One region of the Nonomuraea terrae genome, then DNA from elsewhere that is predicted to be linked to it. Evidence: riboswitches for the same ligand, from Rfam matches in the RefSeq annotation. Region 1 holds a riboswitch; the other holds the start of a gene.
What was found. Region 1 has a riboswitch for glycine ahead of gcvT (glycine cleavage system aminomethyltransferase GcvT). Riboswitches for the same ligand answer to the same signal wherever they lie in the genome.

Region 1 (7,057 bases):
CCAGGACCGCCTCTTCGACCTGCCCCCGAACGCCAAGGTGCTGCCCGCCCAGTTCCACCGGACACTGGCCGAGGAGCCGTGGCCGTTGTGGATGCTCGCCCTCGCGCTGCTCCTGCTGGCCCTGGTCGCGCTGCGCTGGCTGCTGCTCGCCCTCGGCTGGGGCCGGCGCGGCGCGCACAACGGCACCGGCACCGCCATGCTCTTCGTCGGTCTCAAGGGCGTGGAGGGCCTCGGCCGGGCCGGCGTCCGGGTCGCCGCGGACGGCCTGCGCGTCAGCGTGACGTGCCCGTCGGCGGCCGACGTGGGGTCCGTGGTGAGCAAGCTCGACCAGGACATCGTCGGCCGCATCCGCCGTGAGGTCAGGGACGACGAAACACCGTCCGTCGTCCGCCTGCACGTGCGTCGTTAGTCAGCACTCGATCACGTTGACGGCCAGGCCGCCGCGTGAGGTCTCCTTGTACTTGTCGAGCATGTCGCGGCCGGTGTCGCGCATGGTCTTGATGGCCTTGTCGAGGGCCACGTAGTGGCGGCCGTCGCCGCGCAGCGCGATGCGGGCCGCCGTGATGGCCTTGTTGGAGGCCACCGCGTTCCGCTCGATGCACGGGATCTGCACGAGGCCGCCGATCGGGTCGCAGGTCAGGCCGAGGTTGTGCTCGATGCCGATCTCGGCGGCGTTCTCCACCTGCTCCGGGGTGCCTCCGAGGACCTCGGTGAGGCCGGCCGAGGCCATCGAGCAGGCCGAGCCCACTTCGCCCTGGCAGCCGACCTCGGCGCCGGAGATGGAGGCGTTCTCCTTGAACAGCACGCCGATGGCGCCCGCCGTGAGCAGGAAGCGGATCACGCCCTCGTCGTCGGCGTGGGGGACGAAACGGTTGTAGTACGTCAGGACGGCCGGGATGATGCCGGCGGCGCCGTTGGTCGGCGCGGTGACGATGCGGCCACCGGCGGCGTTCTCCTCGTTGACCGCCAGAGCGAACAGCGCCACCCAGTCCATCGCCTGCAGCGGGTCCTTCTCGGCCGGCTCGGCCTGCAGGCGGCGGTAGAGCTGGTTGGCGCGCCGCCTGACCTTCAGGCCACCCGGCAGGACGCCCTCCTTGGAGATGCCGCGGGCCACGCACTCCGACATGACCTGCCACAGGCGCAGCAGGCCCGCGCGGATCTCCTCCTCGGTGCGGCCGAACGCCTTCTCGTTCTCCAGCATGAGGCCGGAGATCGACAGGCCCGTGCTGGAGCAGAGCTTGAGCAGCTCCTCGCCGGTGGTGAAGGGGTGGGGCAGGACGGTGTCGTCGGGCTTGATGCGGTCGGCGCCGGTGGCGTTCTCGTCCACGACGAAGCCGCCGCCGACCGAGAAGTACACCTTCTCCCGCAGCTTGCCGCCCGCCTGGTCGTACGCGGTGAAGCGCATGCCGTTGGGGTGCTCGGGCAGCGAGATCTTCCGTTCGAAGACGAGGTCCTCGCCGACGGCGAAGGGGATCTCGTGGGTGCCGTACAGCTGGACGGTGCCCGATTCGCGCATGGCGGCGATGCGGGCGTCGACGGTGTCGACGTCCACGAGCTCCGGCTTCTCGCCTGACAGGCCCAGCAGGACGGCCTTGTCGCTGCCGTGGCCCTTGCCGGTCAGGCCGAGTGAGCCGTACAGGATGGCCTCGACGCGGGCGACCTGGTCGAGCAGGCCATCGTGGTGCAGGCCGCGGGCGAACTTGTGCGCCGCGGCCATCGGGCCGCCGGTGTGCGAGCTCGACGGGCCGATGCCGACCTTGAACAGATCGAAGACGCTGATCGCCATTGATGCGCCCTTCGTGTGCGGGCCGGGGCCCGGTCGGGGCCCCGGCTACAAAATGGTCAGGATTCGCCTGAGGTGAGTGCGGTGTACTCCTGCGGCGACAGAAGGTCCTCGGGCTCGCCTTCCATGCGCACCCGGAACATCCAGCCCTCGCCGTACGGGTCGCTGTTGACCAGGCTGGGGTCGTCGACGACAGCCTGGTTCACCTCGACGACCTCGCCGCCCACCGGCGTGTAGATCTCGTTCACCGACTTGGTGGACTCCACCTCGCCGATGGAGTCACCATGCTCGACGTTCGTGCCGACGTCGGGGAGCTGCACGTAGACGACGTCACCAAGGGAGTCGGCGGCGAACGCCGTGATGCCCACGGTCACGGTGAGTCCGTCGTCGATACCGGAGACCCACTCGTGTTCCTTGGTGTAGCTCAGGTCGTCAGGGATGTTGCTCACTTGTTCCTCCTGTAAAAGGGCAGCTCGATCAGGTCCACGGGTTCGTGGCTGCCCCGGATGTCCACAGCCAGGCCTGAGTCGGCGCCGGTGTCGACATAGGCCATCGCAATGGGCTTTCCCAGGGACTGGGAGGGCGCACCGCTCGTGACCTCGCCGACGACGGCGCCGTCCTTGGTGACCGGGTAGCCGTGACGCGGCACCCGGCGGCCCCGGGCGACCAGCCCGACGAGGCGGCGCTTCGGCGTGTCGTCCTTGACCGCCTCCAGCGCCGACCTGCCGACGAAGTCGCCCGGCTTGTCGAATTTCACCACCCGGCCCAGCCCCGCGTCGAACGGAGTGAGCTCGGCGCTCAGCTCGTTGCCGTACAGCGGCATGCCGGCTTCGAGCCTGAGGGTGTCGCGGCTGGACAGGCCGGCGGGCTTGAGCCCGTACGGCTCGCCGGCCGCGGTGATCGCGTGCCAGAGCGGCACGGCGTCCTGATTGGCGACGAAGAGCTCGAACCCGTCCTCGCCGGTGTAGCCGGTGCGGGCGATGAGCGCCCGGCGGCCGTCCACGAGGCCGGGCAGGCCCGCGTAGTACTTGAGCCCGCCGAGGTCGGCGTCGGTGAGCGTGGCGAGGATCTCCTGGGAACGGGGTCCCTGGACGGCGATCAGCGCGTACTGGTCGGAGCGATCCTCGACCACCGCGTCGTACGCCTTCGCACGAGTTTTGAGCTCATTTCCAACTTTTTCGTAGTTCGAGGCGTTCGCGACGACCATGAACTCCTCGTCCCCGAGCCGGTAGACGATGAGGTCGTCCAGCACCCCGCCGCGCTCGTTGACGATCATGGTGTAGCGGGCCCTGCCGGGCGTCAGCGCCGACAGGTGGCCGACCAGCGCGAAGTCGAGCGCCTCGCCGGCCTGCGGCCCGGTCAGGAAGATCTCGCCCATGTGGGACAGGTCGAACAGCCCGGCCGCTTCGCGTACGGCCCTGTGCTCGGCGGCCTCGCTGCCGTACCGCAGCGGCATGAGCCACCCGGCGAAGTCGGTGAGTGTGGCGCCGAGGCTCTCGTGGACGTCTCGTAGCGGCGTAGGTCGGGACATTTGTCGCACCTCAGGACAGGATCGGATGCCAGCATCCTCCCCCTCTGTCATGGATGCCTGAGAGCTTCGCCCGAGTTTTGCCGGACTTTCACCTTCGGCGAGACCCAGACGGGCCTGCTTTCCAGAGGTCACCTCCGGACGGGAGCTCCGGCCAGGTCAGCAGCCGCACGACGGTGGGCGGCTGTCCGCTTGAGCCGGGTTTCCTGTCCGAGTCCGCGCGGTCCTTTGCCTTGAGAGGTTCGCGGGGAGGGCTTGCTCCTTCAGGGACCACTGACCGGCTGTCAGGGTGCTCTCCCGCGCGGTTTTGCCGGTGATGTCCGTCAGCCTAGTGCCGTGACGGGGGTCTTGTCGCGTCCGGGTGGATTCGGGCGTGACGCACCGGTCGCCTCAGCAGGCCCGCACGAGCGCCTCGAACAGCGCGTCGTCCTCGCCCGCCTCCGGGTGCCACTGCACCGCCAGGACGAACCCCGGCGTGTCCAGCTCCACGGCCTCGACCGTGCCGTCCTCGGCCGTGGCGGTGGCCGTGAGGCCCGGCGCGAGACGGGCGACGGCCTGGTGGTGGTAGTGCGGGACGGTCACCGGCTGCTCGCCGAGGATCTTGGCCAGCCGGGTGCCCGGCACGGCCGTGACCGGCAGGTGCCCGAACCGCCCGGGGGCGGGGGAGTGGCCCGCGTGCCCCACCACGTCGGGCAGGTGCTGGTGCAGGCTCCCGCCGAGCGCGACGTTGAGCACCTGCATCCCGCGGCAGACCCCCAGGTACGGCAGGCCCCGGTCGAGGGCCGCCGCGAGCAGCGCGAACTCGGCCTCGTCGCGGAACTCGCGGACGTATCCGGTGCGCTCGTGCGCCGGCTCGCCGTAGCGGGCCGCGTCGATGTCACCGCCGCCGGCCAGCACCAGCCCGTCGAGCCCGCGCAACGCCGAGACCGGCGCGCCGGCCGGCGGCAGCAGCACGGGCTGCCCGCCGGCGCGGACGACCGCCTCCACGTACATGTACGGCAGGAGCGCGACGGTCATGTCCTGCCAGACCGTGAACGTGGCCGGCTCGACGTACGTGGTGATGCCGATGACGGGACGCATGGATCCTCCTACAGCGGAGTGACGTAGGCGCCGGAGATGCCGCCGTCCACCAGGAACTCGCTGGCCGTGATGAACGAGGCGTCGTCGCTGGCCAGGAACGCCACCGCCGCCGCGATCTCCGACGCCTCGGCGAAACGCCCGACCGGCACGTGCACCAGGCGTCGCTGCGCCCGCTCCGGGTCCTTGGCGAACAGCTCCCGCAGCAGCGGCGTGTTCACCGGGCCGGGGCACAGGGCGTTCACCCGGATGCCCTCGCGGGCGAACTGCACGCCCAGCTCGCGCGACATCGCCAGCACGCCGCCCTTGGCGGCGGTGTAGGAGATCTGCGAGGTCGCCGACCCCATGACCGCGACGAACGACGCGGTGTTGATGATCGAGCCCTTGCCCTGGCGCCGCATGTACGGGATCGCGTGCTTGCAGCACAGGTAGACGCTGGTCAGGTTCACCTCCTGGACGCGGCGCCAGGCGTCGAGACCGGTCTCCAGGATCGAGTCGTCGTCGGGCGGGGAGATGCCGGCGTTGTTGAAGGCGATGTCCACGCTGCCGTAGGTCTCGTGGGCGGTGGCGAACATCCTGACGACGTCGTCCTCCACGGTCACGTCGGCCTTGACGAACAGGCCGCCGACGTCGTTCGCGGCCTTGGCGCCCGCGTCCTCGTCGATGTCCGCGCAGACCACCTTCGCGCCCTCGTCGGCGAACCGCCTGGCCGTGGCCAGCCCGATCCCGCTGCCCGCCCCCGTGATGACCGCCACGCGATCCTGCAACCGCCGCATATGTCTACTCCTGGGAAATGAAGACGTTCTTGGTCTCGGTGAACGCCGCCAGGGCGTCCGGGCCGAGTTCCCTGCCGAGGCCCGACTGCTTGAAGCCGCCGAACGGGGTCCAGTAGCGGACCGAGGAGTGGGAGTTCACCGACAGGGCGCCCGACTCGACGGCCCTGGCCACGCGGAGCGCCCGCCCGACGTCGCGGGTCCAGATGGAGCCGCTCAGCCCGTACGGGGTGTCGTTGGCGACGCGTACGGCCTCCGCCTCGTCCTCGAAGCGCGCCACCGACACGACCGGGCCGAAGATCTCCTCGGTGAAGGCCCGGTCGGTGACCTCGGGGGTCAGCACGGTCGGCGGGAACCAGTAGCCCTTGCCCTGCGGGCACGAGCCCTGCAGGTACGGGGTGCCGTCCACGAAGCCGCGGACGCGCTCCAGGTGCTCGGCGCTGATCAGCGGGCCCATCTCGGTGGTTTCGTCGAGCGGGTCGCCGACCTTCACCCCGCGGACGGCCTCGGCCAGGAGCTCCATGAACGCGTCGTACACCGAGGACTGGACGAGGAGGCGGGAGCGGGCGCAGCAGTCCTGGCCTGCGTTGTCGAAAACCGCATAAGGCGCGGTTTTAGCCGCTTTTTCCAGGTCCGCGTCCGCGAAGATGATATTTGCGGACTTGCCGCCCAGCTCCAGCGTGAGCCGCTTGACCTGCGCCCCCGCCTTGGCGGCGATCTCCTTGCCCACCTCGGTCGAGCCGGTGAACACGATCTTGGCGACGTCCGGATGCTCGACCAGGCGGGCCCCCGCGACCTCCCCCTCGCCGGGCAGCACCTGGAGCACCCCTTCGGGCAGCCCCGCGGCGAGCGCCAGCTCGGCCACCCGCAGCGCGGTCAGCGGGGTCCACTCGGCCGGCTTGACGATCACCGTGTTGCCGGCCGCCAGCGCGGGCGCCACGCCCCACGACATGATCAGCATCGGGAAGTTCCACGGCACGATGACCCCGACGACGCCCAGCGGCTCCTGGAACGTGACGTCCACGCCGCCCGGCACCGGGATCTGTCTGCCGTGGTTGCGCTCGGGCGCGCCGGCGTAGAAGTGCAGCACGTCGCGGACGGTGCCGGCCTCCCAGCGGGCACTGGAGATCGGGTGACCGGCGTTGGCCAGCTCCAGCCGCGCCAGCTCCTCGCCGTGCTCACCCACCAGGTCGGCGAAGCGCCTCAGCAGCCGCGCCCGGTCGCCGGGGGAGACCTCGCGCCAGGCGGCATAGGCCCTCCTGGCACGCTCCACCGCCCGGTCGACCTCGGCCGCGTCGGCCATCTCGACGTCGGCGACGACCGCCTCGGTCGCCGGATCAACGATCTGCATCTTCACATCCGTTCGAAACCACGGAACAGCTCCCAGTCCGTCACCGCCGCGTCGAACGCGGCCAGCTCCACCCGCGCGTTGTTGGCGTAGTGCGCCACCACCTCGTCGCCGAACGCCTCCCTGGCCAGCTTCGACCCCTCGAACAGCGCCAGCGCGTCGCGCAGCGTGTGCGGCACGGTCTCGGCGCCGGAGGTGTAGGCGTTGCCCTCGTAAGGGGCCTCCAGCGGCAGCTCGGCGTCGATGCCGTGCAGCCCCGCCGCCACCAGCGCCGCCACCGCGAGGTACGGGTTGACGTCGCCGCCCGGCACGCGGTTCTCCACGCGCAGCGAGGCGCCGTGGCCCACGAGCCGCAGCGCGCAGGTCCGGTTGTCGACCCCCCACTTGACGGCCGTGGGGGCGAAGCTGCCGGGGACGTACCGCTTGTAGGAGTTGATGTTGGGGGCGTACAGGAGAGTCAGCTCGCGCAGGCAGGCGAGTTGACCGGCGACGAAGCGGGCGCCGAGCGGCGAGAGCCCGTACGGCCCTTCCCCCGCCATCACCGGGTT
Region 2 (7,057 bases), on a different contig from region 1:
GCCCGGTCGGGCTCCTCGTGGTCGGCGGCGAGCTCGGACAGGATGGCGGCGGCGCCCTCGAGGTCTCCGCGTTCGGCGAGCAGGCGGGCGGTGTCGAGGGGCGAGGTCTGCAGCTCTGATGACGTCAAGGAGGCTCCTCGGGGCGACGGTCGCCCCGAGCCTAACGATTTCCGGCGATCATGTCTGCCCACTTGCCGCCGAAGGACTGGCCGGATCGGTCGGCCCCGGCCGGTCCTTCGGCGCGCGGGCTCAGTCCTCGTACGCCTCGAGGGGCGGGCAGGAGCAGACCAGGTTGCGGTCGCCGTAGGCCTGGTCGATGCGGCGCACCGGCACCCAGTACTTCCCGTCGCGCAGCGAGGGCACCGGGTAGGCCGCCTCGCTGCGGGTGTACGGGTGCGGCCACTCGTCAGCGGTGACCGCCGCGGCCGTGTGCGGGGCGTTGCGCAGCGGGTTGTCGCTCTTGTCGTAGTCGCCGGAGGCCACCTTGGCGATCTCGCCGCGGATGGCGATCATGGCGTCGACGAACCGGTCGAGCTCGCCGAGGTCCTCGCTCTCGGTCGGCTCGATCATGAGCGTGCCGGCCACCGGGAACGACATGGTCGGCGCGTGGAACCCGTAGTCGATGAGCCGCTTGGCCACGTCGTCCACGGTGACGCCCGTCTCCTTGGTGATCTGCCGCAGGTCGACGATGCACTCGTGCGCCACCAGGCCGCCGCGGCCGGTGTAGAGCACCGGGTAGTGCGGGGCCAGGCGCCTGGCCAGGTAGTTCGCCGACAGGATGGCCTGCTCGGTGGCCGCCTTGAGGCCCTCGCCGCCCATCATCCTGGCGTACGCCCACGAGATCGGCAGGATGCCCGCCGATCCGTACGGGGCCGCCGAGACCGGACCGACCGGGGCGCCGTCACGCAGCGGGTGGCCGGGCAGGTAGTCGGCCAGGTGCGCGCGCACCGCGACCGGGCCGACGCCGGGGCCGCCGCCGCCGTGCGGGATGCAGAAGGTCTTGTGCAGGTTGAGGTGGGACACGTCGGCGCCGAACGCGCCCGGCTTGGCCAGGCCGACCAGGGCGTTGAGGTTGGCGCCGTCGACGTACACCTGGCCACCGGCCTCGTGCACCTTCTCGCAGATCTCGGTGATGGTCTCCTCGTACACGCCGTGCGTCGACGGGTACGTCACCATGATCGCCGCGAGGGCGTCACGGTGCTTGGCGATCTTGGCGTCGAGGTCGGCTAGGTCGACGTTGCCGTTGTCGTCGCAGGCCACGACGACGACCCGCATGCCGGCCATGACGGCGCTGGCGGCGTTCGTGCCGTGGGCGGAGGACGGGATGAGGCAGACGTCGCGCTCACCCTGGCCGCCCGCGCGGTGGTAGGCGCGGATGGCCAGCAGGCCGGCGAACTCGCCCTGGGAGCCGGCGTTCGGCTGGATGGAGACGGCGTCGTAGCCGGTCACCTCGGCCAGCCAGCTCTCCAGCGTGCCGATCAGCTCGCGATAGCCCTCGGACTGCTCCTCCGGCGCGTACGGGTGGATCGCGGCGAACTCCGGCCAGGTGATGGGCTCCATCTCGGTGGTCGCGTTCAGCTTCATCGTGCAGGAGCCGAGCGGGATCATGGAGCGGTCGAGGGCGATGTCCTTGTCCTGGAGCTTGCGCAGGTAGCGCAGCATCGCCGTCTCGGAGCGGTACTGGTGGAAGACGGGGTGCGTGAGGTAGTCGCTCTCGCGCAGCAGCGTGTGAGGCAGCGCGTCGGCGGCGCCCTCGATGTCCACACCGGCGGCGGGCGCGCCGAAGGCGGCCCACACCTTGGCGATCTCGGCGGCGCCGGTCTTCTCGTCGCAGGAGACGGAGACGTGGTCGGCGCCGGCCTGCCAGAGGTTGACGCCCCGCTCGGCGGCGGCGGCCACGACCTCGGCGGCCCGGCCGGGCACGCGGGCCAGCACGGTGTCGAAGAACTCGTCGTGCACGACCTCGACCCCGGCCCGGCGCAGCCCGTCGGCCAGGACGACGGCGTACCGGTGCACCCGGTGGGCGATGCGGCGCAGGCCCTCGGGGCCGTGGTAGACGGCGTACATGCTGGCGATGACGGCGAGCAGGACCTGGGCGGTGCAGATGTTGCTGGTGGCCTTCTCGCGGCGGATGTGCTGCTCGCGGGTCTGCAGGGCCAGCCGGTAGGCGGGGCCGCCGTCGGCGTCCACCGACACGCCGACCAGGCGGCCCGGCAGCTGCCGCTGCAGCCCCTCGCGTACGGACATGTAGGCGGCGTGCGGCCCGCCGAACCCGAACGGCACGCCGAACCGCTGCGAGGAGCCGATCGCGATGTCGGCGCCCAGCTCCCCTGGGGCGGCCACGAGCGTCAGGGCCAGCAGGTCGGCGGCGGCCACGACGAGCGCGCCCGCCTCGTGCGCGGCGACGGCCACGGCGCGGAAGTCGCGCACCCGCCCGGAGGCGCCCGGATACTGGACGAGCACGCCGAAGCACTCGGGCAGCTCGCCGTCCAGCGCGTGCTCCACGAGGGTGATGCCGAGCGGCTCGGCGCGGGTGGCCAGCACGGCCTTGGTCTGCGGCAGCGCGTCGGCGTCGATCACGAACACCGAGCTCTTCGACTTGCCCGCCCGGCGGGCCAGCGTCATGGCCTCGGCGGCGGCCGTGCCCTCGTCGAGCAGCGACGCGCCGGCCACCGGCAGGCCGGTGAGGTCGGAGACGACCGTCTGGAAGTTCAGCAGCGCCTCGAGACGGCCCTGCGAGATCTCCGGCTGGTACGGCGTGTACGCGGTGTACCAGCCCGGGTTCTCCAGCAGGTTGCGCCGGATGACGGCGGGCGTGACGGTGTCGTAGTAGCCCAGGCCGATCATGGAGGTGAGCACGCGGTTGCGCCCGGCCAGGGCGCGCAGCTCGGCGATGGCCTCGGCCTCGCCGATCGCGGCGGGCAGCTTGAGGCTGTCCTTGGCCCTGATGGCCTCGGGCACGGCCACCGCCACCAGGTCCGCCACGGACTCGAAGCCGACGGCCTCGAGCATGCGCTGCTGCTCGGACTCCGAGGGCCCGATGTGCCGGGACGAGAAGGGCGGTGCGGTCAGGTCGGTCATGGAGGTGCCTCCCGAGGCTATGGAGACCGGCGCCAGGGCGCGGGCGAGTGCCGGATCTCCCCCTCTGTCAACGGGACCTGAGAGCTTCACCCCGGTGGGGCTTGCACCGTCGGTGAGGCGCGTCTGGCGAACGCGCCTGCTTTCCAGAGTTGCCTCGCCCAGCGGTACCGGATGCCTGAGAGATTCCGGGGAGGGTTGCTCCTTCGGCGCCCCGGGATCAGTGCCCGGGGACTCTCCCGCACGGGGTCGTCAGCCTTACCCGTCCTAGATTACTACGGTGCGCCGGGATGGTGAGGATCGGCCGGGTTCGCCGGCCTGTCGCGGGAGCCCGGATCAGCCGATGCGGCGCGCGCGGCGCCGGCGGGCGAGTTCGTCAGCGGGGTGGTCGGCCGGGACGGTGTCCTCGACCGCCGCGCGTTCCCCCGGCAGCTCCGCGAGGGAGCCCTCGACCTCTCGCCAGACCCGGCCGAGCGCGATGCCGAACACGCCCTGGCCGCCCTGGAGCAGGTCGATCACCTCGTCTGCGGAGGTGCACTCGTAGACGCTGACGCCGTCGCTCATGAGGGTGATCTGCGCGAGGTCGGCGACGCCGCGGTCACGCAGGTGCTGCACGGCCGTGCGGATCTGCTGCAGCGACACTCCCGTGTCGAGGAGCCGCTTGACGACCTTGAGCACCAGGATGTCGCGGAAGCTGTAGAGGCGCTGCGAGCCCGAGCCCTGTGCGGCCCTTATCGTGGGCTCGACCAGGCCCGTGCGCGCCCAGTAGTCGAGCTGCCTGTAAGTGATGCCGGCCGCCGCGCAGGCCGTCGGCCCGCGGTATCCGATGTCGTCCGGCAGCGTCGCCGGCTGCTCGTCGAAGAGCAGGCCCTGCTCCCCGGCACGCTGCCGCGCACTCTCGCGCCGCACCGGATCTTCCTGGCCGGCCGTCTTACCCTCGCCGCTGCTGACCGCCACGCGGACCTCCGGCTTTCTCTCATCCCGTGGCCTGATCTGGGGGTTGGTAAAGTGCGGCCACGGGTTTCACTTGCACCGTAGGACCGTGACCATGCTCAGTCAACGATCCGGCTCGGCGCGTCGTGAAGCGTAAATGCACTGAAATACCTACCCCGCCCGGCCGAAGTCCTCGGGAGTGATCGTGTCAAGGAACTCCCTGAACTTCTCCACCTCGTCCTCCTGGTCGTCGGGGATGATCACGCCCGCCTCCTGCACGACCTCCTCGCTGGCGAAGATGCGCGCCCCCGTGCGCAGGGCGAGCGCGATGGAGTCGGACGGCCGGGCGCTGACCTCCACGCCGTTGGAGAAGACGAGATCGGCGAAGAAGATGCCGTCGCGCAGCGCGACGATGTTGACCGCCCGCAGGCCGACGCCGAGGGCGCTCAGCACGTCGCGGAACAGGTCATGAGTGAGTGGCCGCGGCGGCGGCTCCTCCGCCTGGGCGAGGGCGATGGCCGTGGCTTCGGTCATGCCGATCCAGATGGGCAGGAACCGTTCCCCGTGTGCCTCCTTGAGCAAGACGATCGGCTGATTTGTGGGCATCTCAACTCTTACGCCCACGACCTCCATCTGCAACACGGGCTGCTCCGTAATCCTGACCGGTCACCCGGCACAGCTCTTCGAACATCGCTTCTGGCTGAATGGCTCTTCGTTTCAACGTAACACCCGCAGGGCCCGGAATGTGCCCCCGCCTCCCAGCTCGCCCCGGCCTCAACCTCCGAGGACCGACCGGACTCCCGTGCGCACAAGGGACGCGTGCAGATCGAGCAGGAGCGTGGACAGCTCCCTCGCCGCCTCGTCGGCCTCGCCGATGGCGCCGGGGGCGCGCCGCTTGAGTATGGGGGCGACGGTCTGCTCGACCAGGCCGCACTCGCGCTCGGCCGCCGCCTTGACCGCGCGCAGGTGGCGGGCGTGCAGGCCGAAGCGGGACAACGAGCCGACGGTGCGGGCCACGGTGAGGGCCTCCTCGTCGTAGCGGCGGGCCACCGGGGCGAGCAGGCCGTAGTCTTCGAGCTCCTCGAGGGTCTCCTCGTCGATGCCGGCAGCCTCCAGCAGCTCGGCCCGGCTGAGCCTGACCTCCTGCTTGTCCTGCAGCACGCGGGGGCGGCCGAAGCTCTCGGCCATCTTGTCCTTGATCACCCGCAGCGGCAGGTAGTTGTCGCGCTGCTCGGTGAGGATGAAGCGGAGCTGCTCGACGTGCAGGTGGGTGAACTTGCGGAAGCCGGACGGGCTGCGCTCGGGCTCGATCAGGCCCTCACCCTCGAGGAACCGGATCTTGGAGACGGTGACATCGGGGAACTCGCCCTGCAGCAGGGCGAGCACCTCCCCGATGCTCATGTGCGAGCGTGCGGCCTGTGAGCTCATGCCGCCTCCCGCAACGGCTCCCCCGCTGGGGACGTCTCCATGGGTCGCTCACTCCGCCCGCTCATGCGCCTGGGTTGCCGCGCATCAGGAAAAGAAGGCGGAACTTGCCGATCTGCACCTCGTCTCCGGAGTGCAGCGGAACCTCCTCGATCCGCTCGCGGTTGACGTAGGTGCCGTTGAGGCTGCCCACGTCGCGCACGGAGAACTGGCCCCCGCGGTGCCGGTAGAACTCGACGTGGCGGCGGGAGACCGTGATGTCGTCGAGGAAGATGTCGCTCTCCGGGTGGCGCCCGGTCGTGGTCAGGTCTTTGTCCAGCCTGAAACGGCTGCCCTGGTTGGGGCCCCTGGTCACCGTGAGCAACGCCGCGCCGGGCGGGAGCTGCTCGACGAGCGCCCGCTCGGCCAGGAGCATGTCGCCTGTCTCAGCCTCGTACGCCTCGATTCCCGCGACGGAGATCGTCGACGTGGTGTCCCCGGAGACCTCGGGTCTGGTCAGCGGTGACCCACAGCGGGAACAGAAACGGGCATCCTCGGGGTTGGCGTGCCCGCACTGCGTGCAGTAGACGCTCGGCATCGATCGGCTCGGCCTCCTACCGCGAAGACACGGTGCTTTCGGGCGCGCCTGCCTTCGCTCTTTCACGTTTGCGAATGCCGCAACTTACGCTGATCAGCGGCAAAGGTCAAGGCGGGGCGCTGGACTCGGGTGTCGGACGCAGACAAAGTTACCGCTGCGCCCGCCCCGTGGTCCATGCCGCCGCGCGTTTCAACATTACGATCTTGCGGCACTCCGCGCGCACGTCGCGGGCATGGATTTTTCCGGGATCAGGTGGCGGCCTGCTCGACGATGCGGGCCCAGCGCTCGAGCAGGGTCTGGGCGGCGTCCACGTCCCACGCCTCGGCCCACAGGTCGGTGACCGGCTCGGCGGCGGCGGGCAGCACGAGCACCCAGCTGCCGTCGTCACGGGCCACCCGGACGCCGTCGGTGGTGTCGATGCGGCAGCCGTCGGGCTCGGCCTCGGCGGCCTCCATGACCGAGCGCATGACGGCGCCCTTGGCCGCCCACGGCGTCGGCACGGCGCGTTTGAGCAGCTTGACCTCCGGGATCCGCGCGTCGATCTGGCTGAGCGACAACCGGGTGCGGGCGACCAGGCCGAGCAGCCGCATGAACGCGGCCAGCCCGTCGATGGCGGGGCTGAACTCCGGGACCACGAAGCCGCCGCGCCCGTCGGCGGCGAAGATCATGTCCGGGCCGGCGGCCGCCGAGGTGAGGGCGTCGAGCGAGGTGGTGGTCCACTGCACCTGGACGCCGTGGAAGCGGCAGACCTGCTCGGCGACCCGGGTCGTGGTGACCGGCAGGGCCACCCGGCCGCCCTGGCGTTCGGCGGCGACCAGGTCGAGCACGACGAGCAGGGCGCGTTCCTCGCTGATCAGCTGGCCCTTCTCGTCGACGAGGGCGATGCGCTCGCCGACCGGGTCGAACCGCACGCCGAACGCCGCCCGCGAGGAGCTGACCAGCTCCGACAGGCGTTGCAGGTCGCGGCGGCGGCCGGCCAGCGTCTCGGTGGGCGAGACGTCGTCGAGGCGCGCGTTGACGGTGAGCACCTCGACGCCGACCCGC

Region 2: another riboswitch for glycine. It lies ahead of gcvP (aminomethyl-transferring glycine dehydrogenase); the one in region 1 lies ahead of gcvT (glycine cleavage system aminomethyltransferase GcvT).

Annotation. Positions count from the first base shown of each region.
Region 1 is NZ_JBITLL010000007.1:686,015-693,071, forward strand. It holds gene ACIBP6_RS37295 (hypothetical protein) at 1-409, shown strand, start outside; gene ACIBP6_RS37300 (L-serine ammonia-lyase) at 410-1,786, opposite strand; gene gcvH (glycine cleavage system protein GcvH) at 1,843-2,232, opposite strand; gene gcvT (glycine cleavage system aminomethyltransferase GcvT) at 2,229-3,314, opposite strand; glycine riboswitch at 3,349-3,449, opposite strand; glycine riboswitch at 3,523-3,621, opposite strand; gene ACIBP6_RS37315 (gamma-glutamyl-gamma-aminobutyrate hydrolase family protein) at 3,702-4,391, opposite strand; gene ACIBP6_RS37320 (3-oxoacyl-ACP reductase) at 4,400-5,164, opposite strand; gene ACIBP6_RS37325 (aldehyde dehydrogenase family protein) at 5,169-6,512, opposite strand; gene ACIBP6_RS37330 (glutamine synthetase family protein) at 6,515-7,057, opposite strand, start outside.
Region 2 is NZ_JBITLL010000003.1:196,815-203,871, forward strand. It holds gene ACIBP6_RS13400 (tetratricopeptide repeat protein) at 1-128, opposite strand, end outside; gene gcvP (aminomethyl-transferring glycine dehydrogenase) at 250-3,081, opposite strand; glycine riboswitch at 3,139-3,233, opposite strand; glycine riboswitch at 3,234-3,330, opposite strand; gene ACIBP6_RS13410 (MerR family transcriptional regulator) at 3,415-4,035, opposite strand; gene ACIBP6_RS13415 (bifunctional nuclease family protein) at 4,183-4,653, opposite strand; gene ftsR (transcriptional regulator FtsR) at 4,786-5,439, opposite strand; gene ACIBP6_RS13425 (FHA domain-containing protein) at 5,501-6,013, opposite strand; gene ACIBP6_RS13430 (sugar phosphate nucleotidyltransferase) at 6,262-7,057, opposite strand, start outside.